2 regions of the Streptomyces sp. NBC_00554 genome follow, and region 2 is predicted to be linked to the other one. Evidence: predicted binding sites of a transcription regulator. Region 2 holds the regulator's gene; the other holds the start of a gene.
The links. Region 2 encodes HrcA, which represses chaperone genes, less so after heat shock. Its sites were predicted from a motif close to TTNGCACTCNGNNNNNCNGAGTGCNAA; they were not measured.
Positions count from the first base shown of each region.

Region 1: a site for HrcA is predicted at 4,584-4,610, ahead of groL (chaperonin GroEL). Genes of this name have one in related genera too.

Region 1 is NZ_CP107799.1:5,515,188-5,526,398, reverse strand. Features, by position in the region: gene OG266_RS24345 (DUF397 domain-containing protein) at 1-16, shown strand, start outside; gene OG266_RS24340 (tyrosine-protein phosphatase) at 113-1,180, opposite strand; gene OG266_RS24335 (NADH:flavin oxidoreductase) at 1,393-2,592, opposite strand; gene groL (chaperonin GroEL) at 2,830-4,458, opposite strand; gene OG266_RS24325 (cold-shock protein) at 4,850-5,056, opposite strand; gene OG266_RS24320 (MoaD/ThiS family protein) at 5,517-5,792, opposite strand; gene thrC (threonine synthase) at 5,789-7,105, opposite strand; SAM riboswitch class I at 7,123-7,270, opposite strand; gene OG266_RS24310 (glucosyl-3-phosphoglycerate synthase) at 7,450-8,424, shown strand; gene OG266_RS24305 (trehalose-6-phosphate synthase) at 8,501-9,889, shown strand; gene otsB (trehalose-phosphatase) at 9,974-10,822, opposite strand; gene OG266_RS24295 (DUF3263 domain-containing protein) at 11,136-11,211, opposite strand, start outside.
Region 2 is NZ_CP107799.1:6,724,188-6,735,398, forward strand. Features, by position in the region: gene OG266_RS29655 (HAMP domain-containing protein) at 1-2,616, opposite strand, end outside; gene OG266_RS29660 (SpoIIE family protein phosphatase) at 2,720-4,861, shown strand; gene hemW (radical SAM family heme chaperone HemW) at 4,915-6,147, shown strand; gene OG266_RS29670 (DUF3097 domain-containing protein) at 6,469-7,275, opposite strand; gene OG266_RS29675 (MBL fold metallo-hydrolase) at 7,321-8,055, opposite strand; gene hrcA (heat-inducible transcriptional repressor HrcA) at 8,228-9,244, shown strand; gene dnaJ (molecular chaperone DnaJ) at 9,245-10,384, shown strand; gene OG266_RS29690 (nitronate monooxygenase) at 10,518-11,211, shown strand, end outside.

The sequences.
Region 1 (11,211 bases), 1.2 Mb from region 2:
CTCCACAGCCAAGTAATTGGCAGATGCGTCCCAGCAACCGTCCACAAACCCGCAGGTGAAGCGACCCCACCGTGGAACACATCTGCCGATCACCTCCCGCTCAGGACGACGGTCAGCCGATCAGCAGGTCCCGGTTCAGGGCGCGGAGTTCGCCCGTGTCGATGCCGAGGCCCTTCCGTAGGTACGAGTTGAACGAGCCGTACTCCGTGCTCACCTCGTCGAAGCCGGAGTTGAGGTACTCGGGACGGACGTCGAGGAGCGGCTTGTACACCTTGGCCTGGGCGGCCGGCATCGCGGCGAGCGTGGCCGCGTTGACCGTCGCGCGGTACGTGTTGCTGGCGAGGTAGTCGTCCATCACCGTCGCGCGCGGCACGCCCAGCGCCGTGAGCAGGGCCGCGCTGGACCAGCCGGTGCGGTCCTTGCCCGCGGTGCAGTGGTAGAGCAGGCCGTGCCGGGACTCGTCGGCGACACCGGCGAACACCGCGCTGTAGGCGGCCCGCGCCGAGTCCCCGCTGACCATGAACTTCTCGCCCTCCACCATCATCTCGACCGCCTCGTCCTCGGTCGTGGGCATGGTGGTGAAGGTGGCCGAACCGGCGAGCACGTCGGCGACGGTGTACGCGGCACCGGACGGCACGTGGTCGGGGGCGGACGTACGCTCGGACGCCATCCGCAGGTCGTAGACCGCCTGTACGCCGAGGCGCTCGAGCTTCGCGAGGTCGGCGTCGGTGAGCTTGTTCAGGGCGTCCGAGCGGTAGATCTCGCCCATCTTCACCCAGTGGCCGTCGGCGGTCCGGTAGCCGCCCGCGTCACGGAAGTTGACCGCTCCGTCGAGCTTGACGAGGCGATCGGCGAGGTGGAGTGAACCGCCGCGCTGGGGCACCAGGTCGAACCACTGCCGGTCGGCGGCGGGCAGCCCGCTCACCGTGACGTCCCCGTGAGCACCGCCGCGCGCGACGACATGACCGTTGGCCCGGATGGTCACAGACCGCACGCCGGGGGCCTTCCAGACGATGCGATACGAGCCGTTGTCGTTCGCGGTCACGGTCGCGGCCGTGAAGGGGATACGGCTGGTGGCGGCCGTGTGCTTGGCCGGCGCGGCCAGGGCGGCGGGCGTGGTCAGGGAGACGGAGACAGCGGTGAGCGCGAGGGCGACACCGGCGAGCGTGAGGTTCTTCATGAGACGGATGCTGTGTGCACTCACCGACGGAGAGGTGAACGGCAAGCAGATGACAACTTCTGCCGGGATGGCAGTTTGTGCCATCCGAGCATTCGGGCATCCCGGCATCCCGGCATCCGGACGCCCTGCAGAGCCCCCGAGCAAACGCCGAAGGGCGGCACCCCTCGCGAGAAGGGTGCCGCCCTCGACGTACAGGCAAAAAGAGCAGCGGCTCAGCTGAGCGACCGCAGCGACGCCGCCTCGTACGCCCCCAGCTCTCCGAGCCGTCCGTCGAGGACCTTCGCGGCCCACTCCGGGTCCTGGAGCAGGGCGCGGCCCACCGCGACCAGGTCGAACTCGTCGCGCTCCAGGCGGTCGAGGAGGTTGTCGAGGCTCGCCGCCTGGGCGCCCTCGCCGGCGAAGGAGCGGAGGAAGTCGCCGCCGTCGAGGCCGACCGAGCCGACGGTGATGGTGGGCTTGCCCGTGAGCTTCTTCGTCCAGCCCGCGAGGTTGAGGTCGGAGCCTTCGAACTCCGGGAGCCAGTAGCGGCGCGTGGAGGCGTGGAAGGCGTCCACTCCGGCCTCGGCGAGCGGGGTCAGGAGGGCGCCGAGCTCCTCGGGCGTCTCCGCGAGGCGGGCGTCGTACGCCTCCTGCTTCCACTGCGAGTAGCGGAAGAGGATCGGGAAGTCGGGCGAGACCGCGGCGCGGACGGCGGCGACGATCTCGGTCGCGAACTTGGTACGGGCGACCAGGTCACCCCCGTACGCGTCCGTGCGGCGGTTGGTGCCCTCCCAGAAGAACTGGTCGATCAGGTAGCCGTGTGCGCCGTGCAGTTCGACCCCGTCGAAGCCGATGCGCTCGGCGGCGGCCGCGGCCTCGGCGAACGCCGCGATGACGTCGTCCAGGTCGGCCTGGGTCATCTCCTTGCCCTCGCCGGCCGTGCCGTTGATGCGCAGGCCGGACGGGCCGACCGCGGGGGCCTCCGCGAACGGCGGCTCACCCGCGCTGCGCACCATGCCGATGTGCCACAGCTGCGGCACGATCTTCCCGCCCGCCGCGTGCACGGCCTCGGCGACCTTCGCCCAGCCCGCCAGCTGCTCCTCGCCGTGGAAGCGGGGGATGCTGTCGCTCTGCCCGGCCGACTCATGACCGATGTACGTGCCCTCGGTGACGATGAGGCCCACGCCCGCGGCGGCGCGGCGGGCGTAGTACGACGCGACGTTCTCACCGGGGATACCGCCCGGGGAGAACTGGCGGGTCATCGGCGCCATGACGATCCGGTTCGGGACGGTCAGGCCGTTGAGGGACAGGGGGCGGGACAGGATCTGGGCCGCGCGGGAGGGGGCGAGTGTCACGTGGGGGCTCCTCGGAGGGGTCGGTCGGGCATCGGTCGATCGGACATCGGTCGATCCGGCGGAGTGATGCTCATGCATATGTGCAGGTGATTAATACTGCAGATGATGAATATGTGCATGCGCATCGATTCCGCGTCAACGTCAACCGCCTCACCCATCACCGCATTCCGGCCCCCGGCACACTGCCCCGGTGATCCAGGACACTCGGGCACCAGGAAGGCGTACGAAAACGCCCGAGGGCGGCACCCCCTGGGAGAAGGGGTGCCGCCCTCGGTACGAAGGACGGTGATCAACCGTGGCCGGAGCCGGGGTCGATCAGAAGTCCATGTCACCGCCCGGCATGCCGCCACCGGCGCCCGCGCCGGCACCGGCCTTCTCCGGCTTGTCCGCGATGACGGCCTCGGTGGTAAGGAACAGCGCGGCGATGGACGCGGCGTTCTGCAGGGCAGAGCGCGTGACCTTCGCCGGGTCGATGATGCCTTCGGCGATCATGTCGACGTACTCACCGGTCGCGGCGTTCAGGCCGTGACCGACGGGCAGGTTGCGCACCTTCTCGACGATGACGCCACCCTCGAGACCACCGTTGACGGCGATCTGCTTGAGCGGGGCCTCCAGGGCGAGCCGCACGGCGTTGGCGCCGGTCGCCTCGTCACCCGTGAGCTCCAGCTTCTCGAAGACCGAGGAAGCCTGGATGAGAGCCACGCCACCACCGGCGACGATGCCCTCCTCGACGGCCGCCTTCGCGTTGCGAACGGCGTCCTCGATGCGGTGCTTGCGCTCCTTGAGCTCGACCTCGGTGGCGGCACCGGCCTTGATGACGGCCACGCCGCCCGCGAGCTTCGCCAGGCGCTCCTGGAGCTTCTCGCGGTCGTAGTCCGAGTCCGAGTTCTCGATCTCGGCGCGGATCTGGTTGACCCGGCCGGCGACCTGGTCGGCAGAGCCGGAGCCGTCGACGATCGTGGTCTCGTCCTTGGTGATGACGACCTTGCGGGCACGGCCCAGCAGGTCGACACCCGCGTTCTCCAGCTTGAGGCCGACCTCCTCGGAGATGACCTCGCCGCCCGTGAGGATGGCGATGTCGCCGAGCATGGCCTTGCGGCGGTCACCGAAGCCCGGAGCCTTGACGGCGACGGACTTGAAGGTGCCACGGATCTTGTTGACGACCAGCGTCGACAGAGCCTCGCCCTCGACGTCCTCGGCGATGATCAGCAGCGGCTTGCCCGACTGCATGACCTTCTCCAGGAGCGGGAGCAGGTCCTTGACGTTGGCGATCTTCGAGTTGGCGATCAGGATGTAGGGGTCGTCGAGGACGGCCTCCATACGCTCCATGTCGGTGGCGAAGTACGCCGAGATGTAGCCCTTGTCGAAGCGCATACCCTCGGTGAGCTCGAGCTCCAGACCGAAGGTCTGGGACTCCTCGACGGTGATGACGCCTTCCTTGCCGACCTTGTCCATCGCCTCGGCGATGAGCTCGCCGATCTGGGTGTCGGCGGCGGAGATGGAGGCCGTGGAAGCGATCTGCTCCTTGGTCTCGACATCCTTGGCCTGCTCGAGCAGGGCACCGGAGACGGCCTCGACGGCCTTCTCGATACCACGCTTGAGGGCCATCGGGTTGGCACCCGCGGCTACGTTGCGAAGGCCCTCGCGGACCAGCGCCTGCGCCAGAACGGTCGCGGTGGTCGTACCGTCACCGGCGACGTCGTCCGTCTTCTTGGCGACTTCCTTGACCAGCTCAGCGCCGATCTTCTCGTAAGGGTCCTCGAGCTCGATCTCCTTGGCGATGGAAACACCATCGTTGGTGATCGTGGGGGCGCCCCACTTCTTCTCGAGGACGACGTTGCGGCCCTTGGGGCCAAGGGTGACCTTGACGGCGTCGGCGAGCTGGTTCATCCCGCGCTCGAGACCGCGCCGTGCCTCCTCGTCGAACGCGATGATCTTGGCCATGTGAAGTGGTCCTCCCGGACTGGGGTGGATTGCTCCGGACCGCGCCCGCGCCCGCGACGGACGGCCTGCCTGCCTCGTGGTTCCTTGCCCCACTTGGCCTGCGGGCCTCACTGACCCGGTCCTCGTTGTCACTCTCACCTGCAGAGTGCTAACGCCAATGATTAGCACTCGCCCCTACCGAGTGCAAGCGGCTCCGGAAGATCCCCAGGTGAAACGGGGGGCGTGCACAGGCGCGCGGGCCCGTAAGCACGTACACGGGAAGACACGGGGTCCCGTACGCACGTACACGTGAAGAGGGGACAGACCGCCGGACAGACCGAAGGGCTCGCACCCCCTGCCGGGGATACGAGCCCTTCGTCACGTCGAACAGAACAGTCAGTCGGCGCGTGCTTCAGCTGGTCGCCAGCCGGACCATGTCCGCCTGCGGCCCCTTCTGGCCCTGCGAGATCTCGAACTCGACCCGCTGGCCCTCTTCAAGGGTGCGGTAGCCGTCCATCTGAATCGCGCTGTAGTGGACGAATACATCCGCACCACCGTCGACCGCGATGAAGCCGTACCCCTTCTCCGCGTTGAACCACTTGACGGTGCCCTGAGCCATGCCTAACTCCCCTATTACTGGCCCTTGCACAGGACCGCACTTCGCGGGCCCGGGTCAGACCTCACCCCCCAACGATTGGGGGTGTGCGCCGGAACGCGTCGACCGCGGCTGAATGTATCTGTCCAACTGCCCTCTGCAACAGGTCAATCGGACGAGAATTCTGGGCGTGACCGATCGGGAATATGCGGAGAATTCGCAAAGATTCAGGGCAAGTCGGGCCCCATAAATGCCATAAACGGCTCAAAAGTGCAGGGCACTTTGGCTACTTCTTGTCGGACTTCGGGCAAGAACTCATATGCGCCCGGCATGAAACCAACATGGAAAGCGAAGCACGTTCCCCAACTGTACCGCGCTCAACCATACAGAATTGCCCCCTCCGCTTCTCTCACGGAGGGGGCAATCAGGTGAACTCTCGGTGATTGCGATTACCCAAGGTAACTGCAATCGCTGTGCGTAATGGTCAGCCTCCGGCGACGGCCGGAATGATCGAGACGCCGGCGCCGTCCGGCGTCGCCGTCTCCAGGCCCTGCTCGAAGCGGACGTCGTCGTCGTTCACGTACACGTTGACGAAGCGGCGCAGCTTGCCCTGGTCGTCCAGGACGCGGGCGGCGATACCGGTGTGGTTCTTCTCAAGGTCGGAGATGACCTCGCCGAGGGTGCCACCCTCGGCCGTCACCTCGGCCTTGCCGCCGGTGTAGGTGCGCAGGATGGTGGGGATGCGGACATTGACGCTCATGACGCGAGGCCAGCCTCTCGGAAGGAGTCCAGGTTCGGGCGGATGGTAGCGGTGAGCCCGGTGTCCGAGGCCACCGCGTCCAGGGTCTTGAGGCCGTCGCCGGTGTTGAGGACGACCGTGGTGAGGGTCGGGTCGAGCAGACCGTTCTCGATCAGCTTCTTCGCCACACCCACCGTCACGCCACCCGCCGTCTCGGCGAAGATGCCCTCCGTCTGAGCGAGGAGCTTGATCGCCTCGACGACCTGCTCGTCGTTGACGTCCTCCACGGCGCCGCCGGTGCGCCGCGCGATGTCGAGCACGTACGGCCCGTCCGCCGGGTTGCCGATGGCGAGCGACTTGGCGATGGTGTTCGGCTTCTGGGGCCGTACGACGTCGTGCCCGGCCTTGTAGGCCACGGACACCGGCGAGCAGCCCTCGGCCTGGGCGCCGAAGATCTTGTACGGCTTGTCCTCGACGAGCCCGAGCTTGATCAGCTCCTGCAGGCCCTTGTCGATCTTCGTGAGCTGGGAGCCGGAGGCGATCGGGATCACCAGCTGGTCGGGGAGCTGCCAGCCGAGCTGCTCGCAGATCTCGTACGCGAGGGTCTTGGAGCCCTCCGCGTAGTACGGCCGCAGGTTGACGTTGACGAAGCCCCAGCCCTCGCCGGCCGGGTCGCCGATCAGCTCGGAGCAGAAACGGTTCACGTCGTCGTAGTTGCCCTCGATGCCGACGAGCTCGCCGCCGTACACCGCGGCCATGACGATCTTGCCCTGCTCCAGGTCGTGCGGGATGAACACGCAGGAGCGGAAGCCGGCCCGGGCCGCGGCGGCGCCGACGGCGCCGGCGAGGTTGCCGGTGGAGGAGCAGGAGAGGGTGGTGAAGTTGAACGCGCGCGCGGCCTCGATGGCCTGGGCGACGACGCGGTCCTTGAAGGAGTGCGTCGGGTTGCCCGAGTCGTCCTTGACGAAGAGCTTGCCGGGGGTGACGCCCAGTTCGCGGGCGAGGTTGTCGGCCTGGACGAGCTTGGTCCAGCCGGGGTTGATGTTCGGCTTCTCGGCGACGTCCGCCGGGACCGGCAGGAGCGGCGCGTAGCGCCAGATGTTCGCGGGGCCCGCTTCGATGCGCTTGCGGAGGTCCTCGGTCTCGTAGGCCGAGAAGTCGTACGCGATCTCCAGCGGGCCGAAACACTCCTCGCAGGCGAAGACCGGGCCGAGCGGCACACGGTGTCCGCACTCGCGGCAGGAAAGCGCGGCGGCGGGGCCCAGATCGACGGAGTTCGCGGAATCCGGGGAGGTCACGGTGTTCGTGGTGCTTGCAACTGTCTGCGCAGCCATGGAGGGGAGGCCCTTTCTCCTCATCTTCCTCACGACGCACTTCGCCGTGAGACGGATTTGGCACCTTCCCGAGCCGGGAGCCTCACCACGTCGACGTGACAAGAACCAGCTGGAGGGTTGCCGGGGCTTCAACGGGCCGTATCCCTCTGCCCCTCTGGATGAGCGGTATTCAGTTGTACGCGCAACGACCCCCGACATGCGATGGTCATCAGCGTTGTTCAAGACTGTAACCGAAGGCCTGGATGGTGGAGAGAGCCGTCCGAACCGCGAGATGACAGCGACACACCAACCGCTGGCGCGGCGACGGGCACACGCATCCCAATGAACGCAAGGGAGAGCCGCACGTGCTGGAAGACGTCGAGCGCTGGCTGAGCACGCGCTCCTGGTCCGTGAGTGACCGCCCGCTCAAGAAGCTGATAGCCGCGAAGCGATCCACCAACTCCACGGTGAGCGTGGTCCTGCCCGCGCTCAACGAGGAGGCGACGGTCGGTGAGATCGTCTCCATCATCCGCCGCGACCTGATGACGGCGAAAGTCCCCCTTGTCGACGAGATCGTCGTCATCGACTCGGGTTCGACGGACCGCACCTCCGAGGTCGCCACCGCCGCGGGCGCCCGGGTTGTTCACCGGGACGAAATACTCCCCCGCATCCCGGCCGTGCCCGGCAAGGGCGAGGTCCTGTGGCGGTCACTCCTCGTGACGAGCGGTGACATCGTCTGCTTCATCGACGCGGACCTCAAGGAGTTCTCCTCGGACTTCGTCTCCGGGATCGTGGGGCCGCTGCTCACCGAGCCCGGCGTGGACCTCGTCAAGGCGATGTACGACCGCCCGCTGAACCTGCCGGGCGAGCCCACCTCCGGCAGAACCGCGGCCGGCCAGGGCGGCCGTGTGACCGAGCTGATGGCCCGCCCGCTGCTGAACATGCACTGGCCGCAGCTGGCCGGATTCGTCCAGCCGCTCGGCGGCGAATACGCGGCCCGCCGCTCCCTCCTCGAACAGCTCCCGTTCCCGGTCGGATACGGCGTGGAGCTCGGCATGCTCGTCGACGCCCTGCACCTCGTGGGCCTGGACGCACTCGCCCAGGTCGACGTCGGCGTCCGCAAGCACCGGCACCAGGACGGTCAGGCGCTGGGCCGGATGTCCGCGGCGATCTACCGCACGGCCCAGCTGAGGCTGGCCCGCGGGCACCTCATCCGTCCGGCCATCACCCAGTTCGAACGGGGCGAGGACGGCTTCGAGCCGCGGACGTACTCCGTGGACACGGAGGAACGGCCTCCGATGGCGGAAATCTCGGAGTACCAATCACGCAAAGCGGCGTAATCGGACGGCTGTATACGCCTCCGCCGCACCCCGTCCGTACGTTTGAGCGTTTCCGGGCCGGGCTAGGTTGAGGCGTATGGCTTCTCCGTACGGCAATCATCGGATCCTCGTCGCGTCCAACCGCGGCCCGATCTCCTACGAGCTGCGCGAGGACAACTCGCTGCACCCCAAGCGCGGCGGCGGCGGCCTCGTCTCGGGCCTGTCGGCGATCGGCCCGGACAGGGGCGCCCTGTGGGTGTGCTCCGCGCTCGGCGACGGTGACCGCGAAGCGGTACGGCGCGGGGTCGGCGAGGACGGCGTGCGGATGCTGGACATCGACGCCGAGGTGCACGCGGACGCCTACAACGGCATCGCGAACTCCGTGCTGTGGTTCGTCCACCACATGCTGTACCAGACGCCGCTGGAGCCGGTCTTCGACAAGGAGTTCCGGCGCCAGTGGGCGTCGTACGAGGCGTACAACCGGTCCTTTGCGCGGGCGCTGGCCGACGAGGCGGCCGAGGGCGCCGTGGTGGTCGTACAGGACTACCACCTGACCCTGGTCCCCGGCATGCTGCGGGAGCTGCGCCCGGATCTCCGCATCGGCCACTTCTCGCACACCCCGTGGGCGCCGGTCGACTACTTCCGCCTGCTCCCCGACGACATCGCCGAACAGGTGCTGCGCGGCATGCTCGGCGCGGACCGGCTGGGCTTCCTCACCCACCGCTGGGCGTCCGCGTTCACCGCGTGTGCGCAGGAGCTGGTCGGCGGTCTCGGTGACACCCGGGTCGGGGTGCACGGCCTCGGGGCGGACGCGGACTTCCTGCGGAGGCGCTCGCACGAGCCGGATGTCGCCGAGCGCATGGCCACACTGCGTGAGCAGATCGGCGAGGGCCGGAAGGCGATCGTGCGGGTCGATCGGACCGAGCTGTCGAAGAACATCGTGCGCGGCATGCTGGCGTACCGGCAGCTCCTGGAGGACCAGCCGTCCTGGCGCGAGCGGGTCGTGCACGTCGCGTTCGCCTACCCCTCCCGGCAGGACCTCGCCGTCTACCGCGACTACACGGCCGAGGTGCAGCGGGTCGCCGACGAGATCAACTCCGCCTACGGCACGCCCGGTTGGACCCCGGTCCTCCTCCACGTCGACGACGACTTCGCCCGCTCCCTCGCCGCCTATCGTCTCGCCGACGTGGCGCTGGTGAACCCCATCCGGGACGGCATGAACCTTGTCGCCAAGGAGGTGCCGGTCGTCTCCGACGAGGGGTGCGCGCTGGTTCTGTCCCGGGAGGCGGGGGCGTACGAGGAGCTGGGCGAGGACGCGATCGTGGTGAACCCGTATGACGTGGTGGGTACGGCGGGGGCGTTGCACGAGGCGTTGGTGATGGGAGCGGGGGAGCGCGCTGAGCGAACCAAACGGCTCGCGGCCGCGGCTACCGCTCTGCCTCCGGCGCAGTGGTTTCTTGAGCAGTTGCGGGAGTTGGAGGGGTGAGGGGTTGCTCTTCCGCTGCGGGTGCGTTGTGGCTGGTCGCGCAGTTCCCCGCGCCCCTGAAAGGGGCGCTGTTGCCGGCCGGAGTTACTCAGTGATCCTCTTTGCCAGTGACCTCAGTAGGTGTACGACTCCTGCTGGGCCGTCGACCACCAGGTCTGCCCTGTCCGCCAGTTCGGCGACCTCTGAGCTGCCGCTGCAGACCAGGAGGCCCGGGATGCCTTCGGAGCGGAGTTTGTCGACGGCGGCGAAGGCCGGGAGGTCGCCGAGGTCGTCGCCGGCGTAGAGGACCGACTCTGCTCCGGTCTCGCGGACGTACTCCAGGAGGGCCACGCCTTTGTCCATCCCCGGTGGGCGGAGTTCCAGGACCATGCGGCCCGGCTCGACGATCAGGCCGTGCCGGGCGGCCAGGCCGGTGAGGGGCTCGCGCAGCGCCTCGAACGCGGCCTGCGGGTCCGCCGCGCGGCGGGTGTGCACGGCGACGGCCCGCCCCTTCTCCTCGATCCAGGTGCCCTGCCCGGCGCCGAACGTCTCGAGGAACCCGGGCAGCTCGGCCCGGACGGCGGCGACTCCGGGGTGCGGGGCGGGGGCACTGACCTCGCCGCTCCTGGCGTCCCAGCGTTCGGCGCCGTAGTGCCCGAGAACGACCAGGTGCTCCAGTCCCGGCACGCCCGCGAAGCCGCCGTGCTCGACCGCGACGGCGGCCGGGCGGCCGGTGACCACCGCCACGGAGGCGACCCTCGGGGCGAGGGCCGCGAGTGCCGGGACCGCGTCGGGGTGGGCCCTGGCCTGCTCGGGGTCGGGGACGATCGGGGCGAGGGTGCCGTCGAAGTCGAGGCCGATCACTGCGTGGCCCGGCCGGGCGAGGATGGCGTCGAGACCGTCGCGGCCGGCGGGGGTGGTGGGGGTCGGCAGGGAGTCCGCATGGCTGGCCATACGGCGACCCTATCCGCGCGGGGGCTGGGGGCGAGTTTTTTCGCCCCCTCCGCCCCTGCCCGTCCCTTGTTCCTGGGGCTCCGCCCCAGACCCCGCTCCTCAAACGCCGGAGGGGCTGAAGATTCCCCGGCCGGAGCTGAAATCTTTCGCCCCCGCGGCAGATCTTTCAGTCCCGGCCGGGGAGAGATCTTTCAGCCCGTCCGGCGTTTGAGGACGAGCGCGTCAGCGCGATGCGGGGGTCTGGGGGCGGCAGCCCCCAGGAGCAAGGGACGGGTAGGGGCGGAGGGGGCGAAAAACCCCTACAGCAACCCCCTCACCGCTCCCCCCGGCGGGCCTCCCGCACCCTCCGCAGCCGATTCACCGTAACCGGATCATGAGCAAGCGCCCGC
Region 2 (11,211 bases):
GTTCACGAACTGGTCGAAGAAGGCCAGGTGGACGTCGGAGAAGCGGGAGAACGAGGCGAGTTCGATGACGCCGAGGAGCTTGTCCTCGAAGAGGATCGGGATGATGACGACGCTCGCGGGGGAGGCCTCGCCCAGACCGCTGTTGATCTTGATGTAGTGCGGCGGGGCCTCCTCCACCAGGATCCGCTTCTTCTCGCGCGCCGCCTGCCGGACCAGCCCGTGCACCGGCATGCCGCCCGTGTCGACGGTCGCGCCCTGCGCCGAGCCGTACCCGGCGATGAAGGCGAGCCCCTTGGCCGGGATGGCGGTCCGCAGGCTCTCGTCCTCGGGGTCTGCCAGATAGAAGGCGCCGTACTGCGCGTTCACCAGCGGGGTCAGCTCGCGCAGGATCAGGTCGGCGACCTCCATCAGATCGCGGTGGCCCTGCATCAGCGCGGCGAGGCGGGCGAGGTTCGACTCCAGCCAGTCCTTCGCGCGGGTGGTCTCGCGGAGGTTGGCCACCATCAGGTTGATGTTGTCCTTGAGCTCGGTGACCTCGCCCTGGGTCTCCACCGTGATGGAGCGGGACATGTCGCCCTGGGCCACCGCGGACGCCACCTCGGCGATCGCGCGGACCTGGGTGGTCAGGTTGAGCGCCAGCTCGTTCACGTTCGTCGTCAAGCGCTTCCAGGTGCCGTACACACCCTCGACCCTCGCCTGGCCGCCGAGTTGGCCCTCGGAGCCGACCTCGCGGGCCACGCGGGTGACCTCGGACGAGAAGGAGGAGAGAGTGTCGACCATCGTGTTGATCGTGGTCTTCAGCTCCAGGATCTCGCCGCGCGCGTCCACGTCGATCTTCTTGGACAGGTCGCCCTGGGCCACGGCGGTCGCGACCTGCGCGATGTTCCGTACCTGTGAAGTCAGGTTGTCGGCCATGTAGTTGACGTTGTCGGTCAGGTCGGCCCAGACGCCGGAGACGCCGAGCACCTGGGCGCGACCGCCCAGCCGGCCGTCCGTGCCGACCTCGCGGGCCACACGTGTCACCTCGTCGGCGAAGGCGCGCAGCTGCTCCACCATCGTGTTGACGGTGTCCTTCAGCTCCAGGATCTCGCCGCGGGCGTCGACGGTGATCTTCTTGGAGAGGTCGCCGTTCGCGACGGCCGTCGTCACCTGGGCGATGTTGCGGACCTGCGAAGTCAGGTTCAGCGCCATGAAGTTGACGTTGTCGGTGAGGTCCTTCCAGACCCCCGACACGCCTCGCACCTGCGCCTGGCCGCCGAGGTTGCCTTCGGTGCCGACCTCGCGGGCGACGCGCGTCACTTCGTCGGCGAAGGCGGAGAGCTGGTCGACCATCGTGTTGATCGTCGACTTCAGCTCCAGGATCTCGCCCTTCGCCTCGACGGTGATCTTCTTGCCGAGGTCGCCCTGAGCCACCGCCGTGGACACCAGGGCGATGTTGCGGACCTGCGAAGTCAGGTTGTCCGCCATGAAGTTGACGTTGTCGGTGAGGTCCTTCCAGACCCCCGACACACCCCGCACCTGCGCGCGGCCGCCGAGGTTGCCTTCGGTGCCGACCTCGCGGGCGACGCGCGTCACTTCGTCGGCGAAGGCGGAGAGCTGGTCGACCATCGTGTTGATGGTCGACTTGAGCTCCAGGATCTCGCCCTGCGCGTCGACCGTGATCTTCTGGCTCAAGTCGCCGTTGGCCACGGCCGTGGTGACCTGGGCGATGTTGCGGACCTGGGAGGTCAGGTTCGAGGCCATGAAGTTGACGTTGTCGGTGAGGTCCTTCCAGACCCCCGACACACCCCGCACCTGGGCCCGGCCGCCCAACTGCCCCTCGGTGCCGACCTCGCGGGCCACGCGGGTGACCTCGTCGGCGAAGGCGGAGAGCTGGTCGACCATGGTGTTCACGGTGAGCTTCAGTTCGAGCAGCTCGCCGGTCGCCTCGACGGTCACCGTGCGGGTCAGGTCACCGCGGGCCACCGCCGTGGTCACCAGGGCGATGTCCCGGACCTGGGCGGTCAGCCGGGACGCCATGGTGTTGACCGCCTCGGTCACGTCCCGCCAACTTCCGGACAGACCCGTCACCTTGGCGCGGCCGCCGAGCCGTCCCTCGGTGCCGACCTCGCGCGCGACCCGGGTCACCTCTCCGGTGAACAGGGAGAGCTGGTCCACCATCTTGTTGACGGCACGCCCCAACCGGCGCAAATCACCCCGGAGTTGACGGTTGCCGTCGTGCAGGTCGACCCGTTGGGTCAGATCGCCGCCGGCCACCGCGTCGAGGACGCGGGTCGCGTTCGCGGCGGGCGCGACCAGGGCGTCAAGGAGCTGGTTCACGTCGTTGACCCGGGTCGTCCAGCTGCCCTGGCCCGGGCTCGCCGAGAGGCGCTCGTCGAGGCGGCCGTGCCGCACCAGGTCCCGGCGGACGCGCTGCACCTCGGAGTTGAAGTGCGAGCTGCGGTCCATGATCTGGTTGAACATCGTGCTGAGATCCGCCACCAGACCGTGTCCGGTTTCCGGCACTTTGCTGAAGTCACCGTCCCGTGCGGCGGTCATCGCGGCGAACAGAGGGCGCAGATCCGATGCCCGAATCTGTCCGTCTTCGAGCACACGCATACCACTGTTCTCACTCATGGCGGCCCACTTCGGTAACTCGGCGCTTATGGGCACAGCCAGTCTGTCACTGTGTCCGCATCGGCTGAGGCCTATTCGTCCGAACTGCTCAGGGAGCCGCACCGTGGGGGCCATTCCGACGCAACGGGAGTCCGAGGCGCGTGCCCTTGATGCGCCCGCGCACCACCGCGCCGGCCAGGACACCGTCACCCGCACCTCGCTGCCGGGCACGCCACTCGCTCCAGGAGCCGCCCGCGACTTTGTTCGCGCCGCCCTCGCCGAATGGGCCGAACTCGCTCCGCACGGCGCCGAGATGATGGACGACAGGCTCACCGATGACGCCCTCGTGGTCGTCAGCGAACTCGTCACCAACGCCGTTGTGCACGCGGGCACCGACGTCCAGCTCGTGTGCCGCATGGAGGGCGAGGGGAGCAGGGTGAGCAGGGAGGACACCGATGGCATGGGGAGTTCCGGCAGCGCCGAAGGCACCGACGGCGGCTCGCCGGGCTCGCTGGTCATCGAGGTGTCCGACCACCACCCCTCACGCGCGGTACGCGACGACAACTGCGAACAGCCGTACGGCACACCGGAGTACGGGCGTGGCCTGCGGCTCGTCTCCGCGCTCTCCGACGCCTGGGGGATCACCTACCGCACCGGCGTCAAGACCGTCTGGGCGCGGCTGCCCCTCGCCGGAGGCGGCCTCGGCGTGGGCAGGGAGGGGATCCCGGGCGTCGGGGGGATCGTGGAAGTCGACGAGAGGATGGAGGCGTACGCCGGTGAACAGGCTCTGGAACGCGGGCTGCGGGTCGCCGAGATACTCGCCCGCGAGCCGAGGCGCAGAGCCCAGCAGGACCACGACTGGCTCAACCGCGGAGCCCTCTCCTTCCTCGCCGAGGCCTCCGACCTGCTCGCCGGGCAGCTCGACGAGGATCTCGTCGCCGCGCTCGCCGGACAGCTGATCGTGCCGCGCCTCGCCGACTGGTGCGCGGTGTGGCTGGAGGACGAGGCCACCGACCGGGCCGGCGGCCTCGGCATCGCCCTGGGCCCACGCCTCGCCCGCGTCTGGCACGGCAGCGAGAACCGCATCGAGGACCTGCGCCGCGCCCTGGAGAAGGACCCGCCCCGGCTCCCCGACTCCGTACGCTCCCGGGCCGTACCGGTGCCTTGGCCCGGGGAGGCGCTGGCTTCGGGCGGGGGCGACGGGACGGGCCCGGTGGGCGAGATCCTGGACGGGCATGGGGCTGATGCGGCAGGTGACGTGCATGAAGCTGGTGAGTCGGCTGGGCCGACCGGGCCCGGAGTGAGCGGGGCGGCGCTCGCGTATCGGCTGATCGCGGGCGGGCGGCCGCTGGGCACGCTCGTCATCGGGCGGGCCGGGGCGACCGGTTTCCCCGACGAGATCACGGGGCTCGTCGAGGACCTCAGCCGCCGTATCGCCCTCGCCATCGGAGCGGCCCGCCAGTACGCGCGCCAGGCCACCATCAGCCGGGTCCTCCAGCGCGGCCTGCTGCCCGGCGCGGTCGCCGAGATCCCCGGGGTACGCAGCGCCCTCGTCTACGAGCCGCTCGACAAGGGCGGACCCAGCGGCGACTTCTACGACCTGTTTCCGGCCGGCGACGGGCGCTGGTCCTTCCTCGTCGGCGATGTCCAGGGCAAGGGGCCCGAGGCCGCCGTAGTGATCGGCCTGGCCAGGCCCTGGCTGCGGCTGCTGGCCCGTGAGGGGTACGAGGTCGCCGACGTCCTCGACCGCCTCAACAGGCTCCTCCTCGACGACGCGACGGAGGCGGCGGACGCGGCGGCCCGCGCGCTCGTGGCGGCGGGCGGACCCGGGCTCGCCGCGGACCCCGGACCGCAGACGCGCTTCCTGTCCATGCTGTACGGCGAACTGGTGCCCTTCGACGGCGGAGTGCGCTGCACCCTGGCCTCCGCCGGGCATCCGCTGCCGCTGCTCCTCGGCCCGGACGGCGACGTGCGCGAGGTGGCCCGGCCGGGGACCCTCCTCGGCGTCTTCGAGGACGCGACGTACGCCTCCGAGACCTTCGAGCTGTACCCCGGCGACACCCTGCTGTGCGTCACGGACGGTGTCACCGAGCGCCGCAGCGGCTCCCGTCAGTTCGACGACGACGACGGTCTCGCCGTGGCCCTGGCCGACTGCACCGGCCTGAGCGCCGAACTGATCGCCGAACGGATCCGCAGGCTCGTCCACGAGTTCGGTGCCAAGCCGCCGGAGGACGACATGGCGCTGCTGGTGCTGCAGGCGGAATAGGCACGGCCGCAGCTCGTACGAGGTTCGGGCGGGCGTACGGGACAATGGAAGGCATGCCTTCCGCACTTCCCGACGGTGAGCCCGTCCCCGACGACGGGGCGCTGCCCGCGCACGCCCTGGCCGGGGCCGCCGACCGCCCCCTCGGGTTCTATCTCCATGTGCCGTACTGCGCGACCCGCTGCGGCTACTGCGACTTCAATACCTACACGGCGACCGAGCTGCGGGGCACCGGAGGCGTGCTCGCCTCCCGCGACAACTACGCGGAGACACTGATCGACGAGGTCCGCCTCGCCCGCAAGGTGCTCGGCGACGACCCGCGTCCCGTCCGTACGGTGTTCGTCGGCGGCGGTACGCCCACGCTCCTGCCCGCCGCCGATCTCGTACGGATGCTCGCCTCGATCCGTGACGAGTTCGGGCTCGCCGACGACGCGGAGATCACCACCGAGGCGAACCCGGAGTCCGTGGACCCCGGGTACCTCGCGACCCTGCGGGCCGGGGGCTTCAACCGGATCTCCTTCGGCATGCAGAGCGCCCGGCAGCACGTGCTGAAGGTGCTCGACCGCACGCACACGCCCGGGCGGCCCGAGGCCTGTGTCGCCGAGGCCCGCGCGGCGGGCTTCGAGCATGTGAACCTCGACCTCATCTACGGCACGCCTGGGGAGTCCGACCACGACTGGCGGGCCTCGCTGGACGCGGCGCTCGGGGCCGGGCCCGATCACATCTCCGCGTACGCGCTCATCGTCGAGGAGGGCACTCAGCTCGCGCGGCGGATCCGGCGTGGGGAGGTGCCGATGACGGACGACGACGTCCACGCGGACCGGTATCTCATCGCCGACGAGGTGCTCTCCGGGGCGGGCTTCGACTGGTACGAGGTGTCCAACTGGGCCACCTCCGATGCCGGGCGGTGCCTCCACAACGAGCTGTACTGGCGTGGTGCCGACTGGTGGGGTGCCGGGCCCGGGGCCCACAGTCATGTGGGCGGGGTGCGCTGGTGGAACGTGAAGCATCCGGGGGCGTATGCCGGGGCGCTGGCGGCGGGGAAGTCGCCCGGGGCGGGGCGTGAGCTGCTCTCCGGGGAGGATCGGCGGGTGGAGCGGATTCTGCTTGAGCTGCGGTTGCGGGAGGGGTGTCCGTTGTCGCTGCTCCGCCCTGATGGGCTCTCCGCCTCGCGGCGGGCGCTGTCCGAGGGGCTTCTGGAGATCGGGCCGTACGACGACGGTCGTGCCGTTCTCACGTTGCGGGGGCGGTTGCTGGCGGATGCGGTGGTGCGGGACCTGGTGGACTGAGGGGCTTTTTTCGCCCCCTCCGCCCCTACCTGTCCCTTGTTCCTGGGGCTCCGCCCCAGACCCCGCTCCTCAAACGCCGGAGGGGCTGAATCTTTCCCCGGCCGGAGCTGAAATCTTTCAGTTCCGGCCAGAGAACCTTTCAACCCCGACCGGCAGATCTTTCGCCCCCGCGGCAGATCTTTCAGTCCCGGCCGGGGGAGATCTTTCAGCCCGTCCGGCGTTTGAGGACGAGCGCGTCAGCGCGATGCGGGGGTCTGGGGGCGGCAGCCCCCAGGAACGGGACGGGAAGGGGCGGAGGGGGCGAGAAAACACCCCTGTCGCTCACTCCGGTGCCGTCACGAAGTCGATCAGTTCCTCCACCCTGCCCAGGAGTTCTGGCTCCAGGTCCTTGTAGGAGTGGACGCGGGACAGGATGTGCTGCCAGGCCGCGCCGGTGTTTTCGGGCCAGCCCAGGGCGCGGCAGACGCCTGTTTTCCAGTCCTGGCCGTGGGGGACCCGGGGCCAGGCGGCGATGCCGACGGAGGACGGTTTCACGGCCTCCCAGATGTCGATGTACGGGTGGCCGACCACCAGGGCGTGGTCGCTGGTGACCGCGTCCGCGATGCGGGACTCCTTCGTGCCGGGGACCAGGTGGTCGACGAGGACGCCGAGGCGGGCGTCCGGCCCCGGGGCGAAGTCCGCGACGATCGCGGGCAGGTCGTCGATGCCCTCCAGGTACTCGACGACGACGCCCTCGATGCGCAGGTCGTCGCCCCAGACGCGTTCGACGAGCTCGGCGTCGTGCCGCCCCTCCACGTAGATCCGCCCGGCCCGTGCCACCCGCGCCCGCGCACCCGGCACCGCGACCGACCCGGAGGCGGTGCGGGCGGGACGTACGGGAGCCGCGCCCGAGGGGCGGACCAGGGTCACCACCTTGCCCTCGAGGAGGAAGCCGCGCGGCTCCAGCGGGAACACCCGGTGCTTGCCGAAGCGGTCCTCAAGCGTCACCGTGCCCGCCTCGCAACGGATCACCGCGCCGCAGAAACCGGTGCCGGGCTCCTCGACCACCAGACCGGGGTCCGCCGGGACCTCGGGTACGGGCTTGGGCTTCTTCCACGGCGGAGTCAGGTCCGGCTGGTACTGGCGCATTCGGATGACGATAGGAGAAGCCGGGCCCCCGTGTCGTACGGCCTCCTACGACACGCCGAAACGGGCCGCCAGCGCGTCCCGTTGGGCCCGGACAAACCCCGCATTCACCACCGCCCCGTGACCGGGCACGTACAACGCGTCCTCCCCGCCCAGGTCGAGCAGCCGGTCAAGGGCCGCCGGCCAGTGGGACGGGACGGCGTCTGTGCCCGCCTGGGGCTCGCCCGACTCCTCCACCAGGTCGCCGCAGAAGACGACCTCCGGCCATGACGTCGATCCGGGGACCAGGACCACCAGGTCGTGGCCCGTGTGGCCGGGGCCCACGTTCGCGAGCAGGACCTGCGTGCCGCCGCCCAGGTCCAGGGTCCACTCGCCGGACACGAGGTGGCGGGGGCGGACGAGCAGATCGGCGGCCTCGTCCGCCTCCCGCGGGTCGAGACCGTGGCGTACGGCGTCCGCGCCCAGCCCCTCGCGGCCGTGCGCGAGAACCGTGTCCAGGCCCACCGCCCCGAACACCTCCACACCCGAGAAGGCGGCCGCGCCGAAAACATGGTCGAAGTGCGCGTGGGTGAGCGCGAGGTGCGTCACCCGGCGGCCGTCAAGCAGCCCTCGCGCCTCGGAACGCAACCGCGCGCCCTCCCGCAGGCTCGACCCCGCGTCGATCACCAGTGCCGCCCCGTCGCCCACCACGAGTCCGGTCGTGCAGTCCCAGTCCGGAAGACGCCGTCGCCCGACCCGTGGCGTCACCCTCTCCCAGCCTGCCTCTTCCCAAGTCACGCTCATGGGCAGACGCTAACGGCGAGGACGTCGTCGGCACGACCGCGCGGGGGCCGCCCTTGCCGGGGGCGTACCTCCCCGCCGTACACTGGGCCGGGGAACGCTGGCACTCGCACGCGCTGAGTGCCAGGGCGAAAGGCCCACCAGGACCACGGGACGACAGCTGGAGGTGTGCGCGATGCTCAGTGAACGCAGGCTCGAAGTGCTGCGCGCCATCGTCCAGGACTATGTGGGGACGGAGGAGCCGGTCGGTTCCAAGGCCCTCACCGAGCGGCACCGGCTCGGGGTTTCTCCGGCGACGGTCCGCAACGACATGGCCGCCCTCGAGGACGAGGGGTACATCGCCCAGCCGCACACCAGCGCCGGGCGCATCCCCACCGACAAGGGCTACCGGCTCTTCGTCGACAAGCTCGCGGGCGTCAAGCCGATGACCGCCCCCGAGCGGCGGGCCATTCAGAACTTCCTCGACGGCGCGGTCGATCTCGACGACGTCGTCGGGCGGACCGTACGACTGCTCGCGCAGCTCACCCGGCAGGTCGCGGTCGTGCAGTACCCGTCCCTCACGCGTTCGACCGTGCGGCACGTCGAGCTGCTGTCGCTGGCTCCGGCCCGCGTCATGCTCGTCCTGATCACGGACACCGGCCGGGTCGAGCAGCGCATGATCGACTGCCCGGTGCCGTTCGGGGAGACGTCGCTGGCGGATCTGCGGGCGCGGCTCAACAGCCGGGTCGCGGGCCGTCGGTTCTCGGACGTTCCGCAACTGGTGCAGGACCTGCCCGACGCCTTCGAGGCGGAGGACCGCGGTACGGTCACGACGGTGCTCTCCACTCTGCTGGAGACGCTCGTCGAGCAGACCGAGGAGCGGCTGATGATCGGCGGCACCGCCAATCTCACCCGTTTCGGACATGACTTCCCTCTCACCATCCGGCCCGTCCTCGAAGCGCTGGAGGAGCAGGTCGTGCTCCTCAAGTTGCTTGGTGAGGCCGGGGATTCGGGCATGACCGTACGGATCGGTCACGAGAACGCCTATGAGGGACTCAACTCCACGTCCGTCGTCTCCGTCGGCTACGGTTCGGGCGACGAAGCAGTAGCGAAACTCGGCGTGGTCGGACCGACCCGCATGGATTACCCCGGCACGATGGGAGCGGTACGAGCGGTGGCACGGTACGTCGGACAGATCCTGGCGGAGTCCTAAGTGGCCACGGACTACTACGCCGTACTCGGCGTGCGCCGCGACGCGTCCCAGGACGAGATCAAGAAGGCGTTCAGAAGGCTCGCGCGCGAGCTGCACCCGGACGTCAATCCCGATCCGAAGACGCAGGAGCGGTTCAAGGAGATCAACGCCGCGTACGAGGTGTTGTCGGACCCGCAGAAGAAGCAGGTCTACGACCTCGGCGGCGACCCGCTGTCCCAGTCGGGCGGCGCGGGCGGCCCCGGTGGCTTCGGCGCCGGTGGCTTCGGCAACTTCTCGGACATCATGGACGCCTTCTTCGGCACGGCGTCGCAGCGTGGCCCCCGGTCGCGTACGCGCCGTGGCCAGGACGCCATGATCCGGCTCGAGATCGAGCTGGACGAGGCGGCTTTCGGCACCACGAAGGACATCCAGGTCGACACGGCCGTGGTGTGCGGCACCTGCAGCGGTGAGGGCGCGGCGCCGGGGACCTCGGCGCAGACCTGTGACATGTGCCGCGGTCGCGGTGAGGTGTCGCAGGTCACGCGGTCCTTCCTCGGCCAGGTCATGACCTCGCGGCCCTGCCCCCAGTGCCAGGGCTTCGGGACCGTCGTCCCGACGCCGTGCCCGGAGTGCGCGGGCGACGGCCGGGTGCGGTCGCGCAGGACGCTGACCGTCAAGATCCCCGCCGGTGTCGACAACGGCACCCGGATCCAGCTCGCGGGCGAGGGCGAGGTCGGCCCCGGCGGCGGCCCCGCCGGCGACCTGTACGTCGAGATCCACGAGCTGCCGCACGCCGTGTTCCAGCGGCGCGGTGACGACCTGCACTGCACGGTCACCATCCCGATGACCGCGGCGGCCCTCGGTACCAAGGTGCCGCTGGAGACGCTCGACGGCATGGAGGAGATCGACATCCGTCCGGGCACGCAGTCCGGGCAGTCGGTCCCGCTGCACGGGCGCGGTATCACGCATCTGCGGGGCGGCGGGCGCGGTGACCTCGTCGTGCACGTCGAGGTGATGACGCCGTCGAAGCTCGACGCCGAGCAGGAGCGCCTGCTGCGTGAGCTGGCCGTGCTGCGCGGCGAGGAGCGGCCCATCGGGCAGTTCCAGCCGGGGCAGCAGGGGCTGTTCTCCCGCCTGAAGGACGCCTTCAACGGTCGCTGAGAGCGCCTTCAGCACTCGCTGAGGTGGGCCTTTCCGCCCCGGGCCGCACAGGCCGGGGCGGGACGTGCGGGTGGCCTATGCCAGGGCGAAGGCTCGATTCGGACTTGTTCGGAGGACGTGACAACATGCCGTCATGTCCTCCGCACTGACCGATCTCTTCCCACACCCGATCGTGCAGGCCCCCATGGCGGGCGGCGTATCCGTCCCGCATCTCGCGGCCGCCGTGTCCGAGGCCGGCGGGCTCGGCTTCCTTGCCGCCGGGTACAAGACCGCCGACGGTATGTACCAGGAGATCAAGCAGCTGCGCGGGATTACCGGACGACCCTTCGGCGTGAACCTCTTCATGCCGCAGCCCGAATACGCGGACAAGGCCGCCGTCGAGGTGTACGCCCACCAGCTCGCGGGTGAGGCCGCCTGGTACGAGACCGAACTCGGCGACCCGGACAGCGGCCGCGACGACGGCTACGACGCCAAACTCGCGGTCCTCCACGACAACCCGGTGCCGGTGGTCTCCTTCCACTTCGGCATCCCCACCCGCGACGTCCTGGACTCCCTCGCCCGCGCCGGCACCCTCACCCTGGTCACCGCGACCACGGCCGAGGAAGCGCTCGCCGTGCAGCGGGCCGGAGCCGCCGCAGTCGTCGTGCAGGGCGTCGAGGCGGGCGGCCACCAGGGCACCCACCGCGACAACCCGGAGACGGACGGCACCGGCATCGGACTGCTCTCGCTGATCGCGCAGGTCCGCGAGACCGTGCAGATCCCGATCGTCGCGGCCGGCGGCATCATGCGGGGCAGCCAGATCGCCGCGGTGCTCGCGGCCGGCGCGA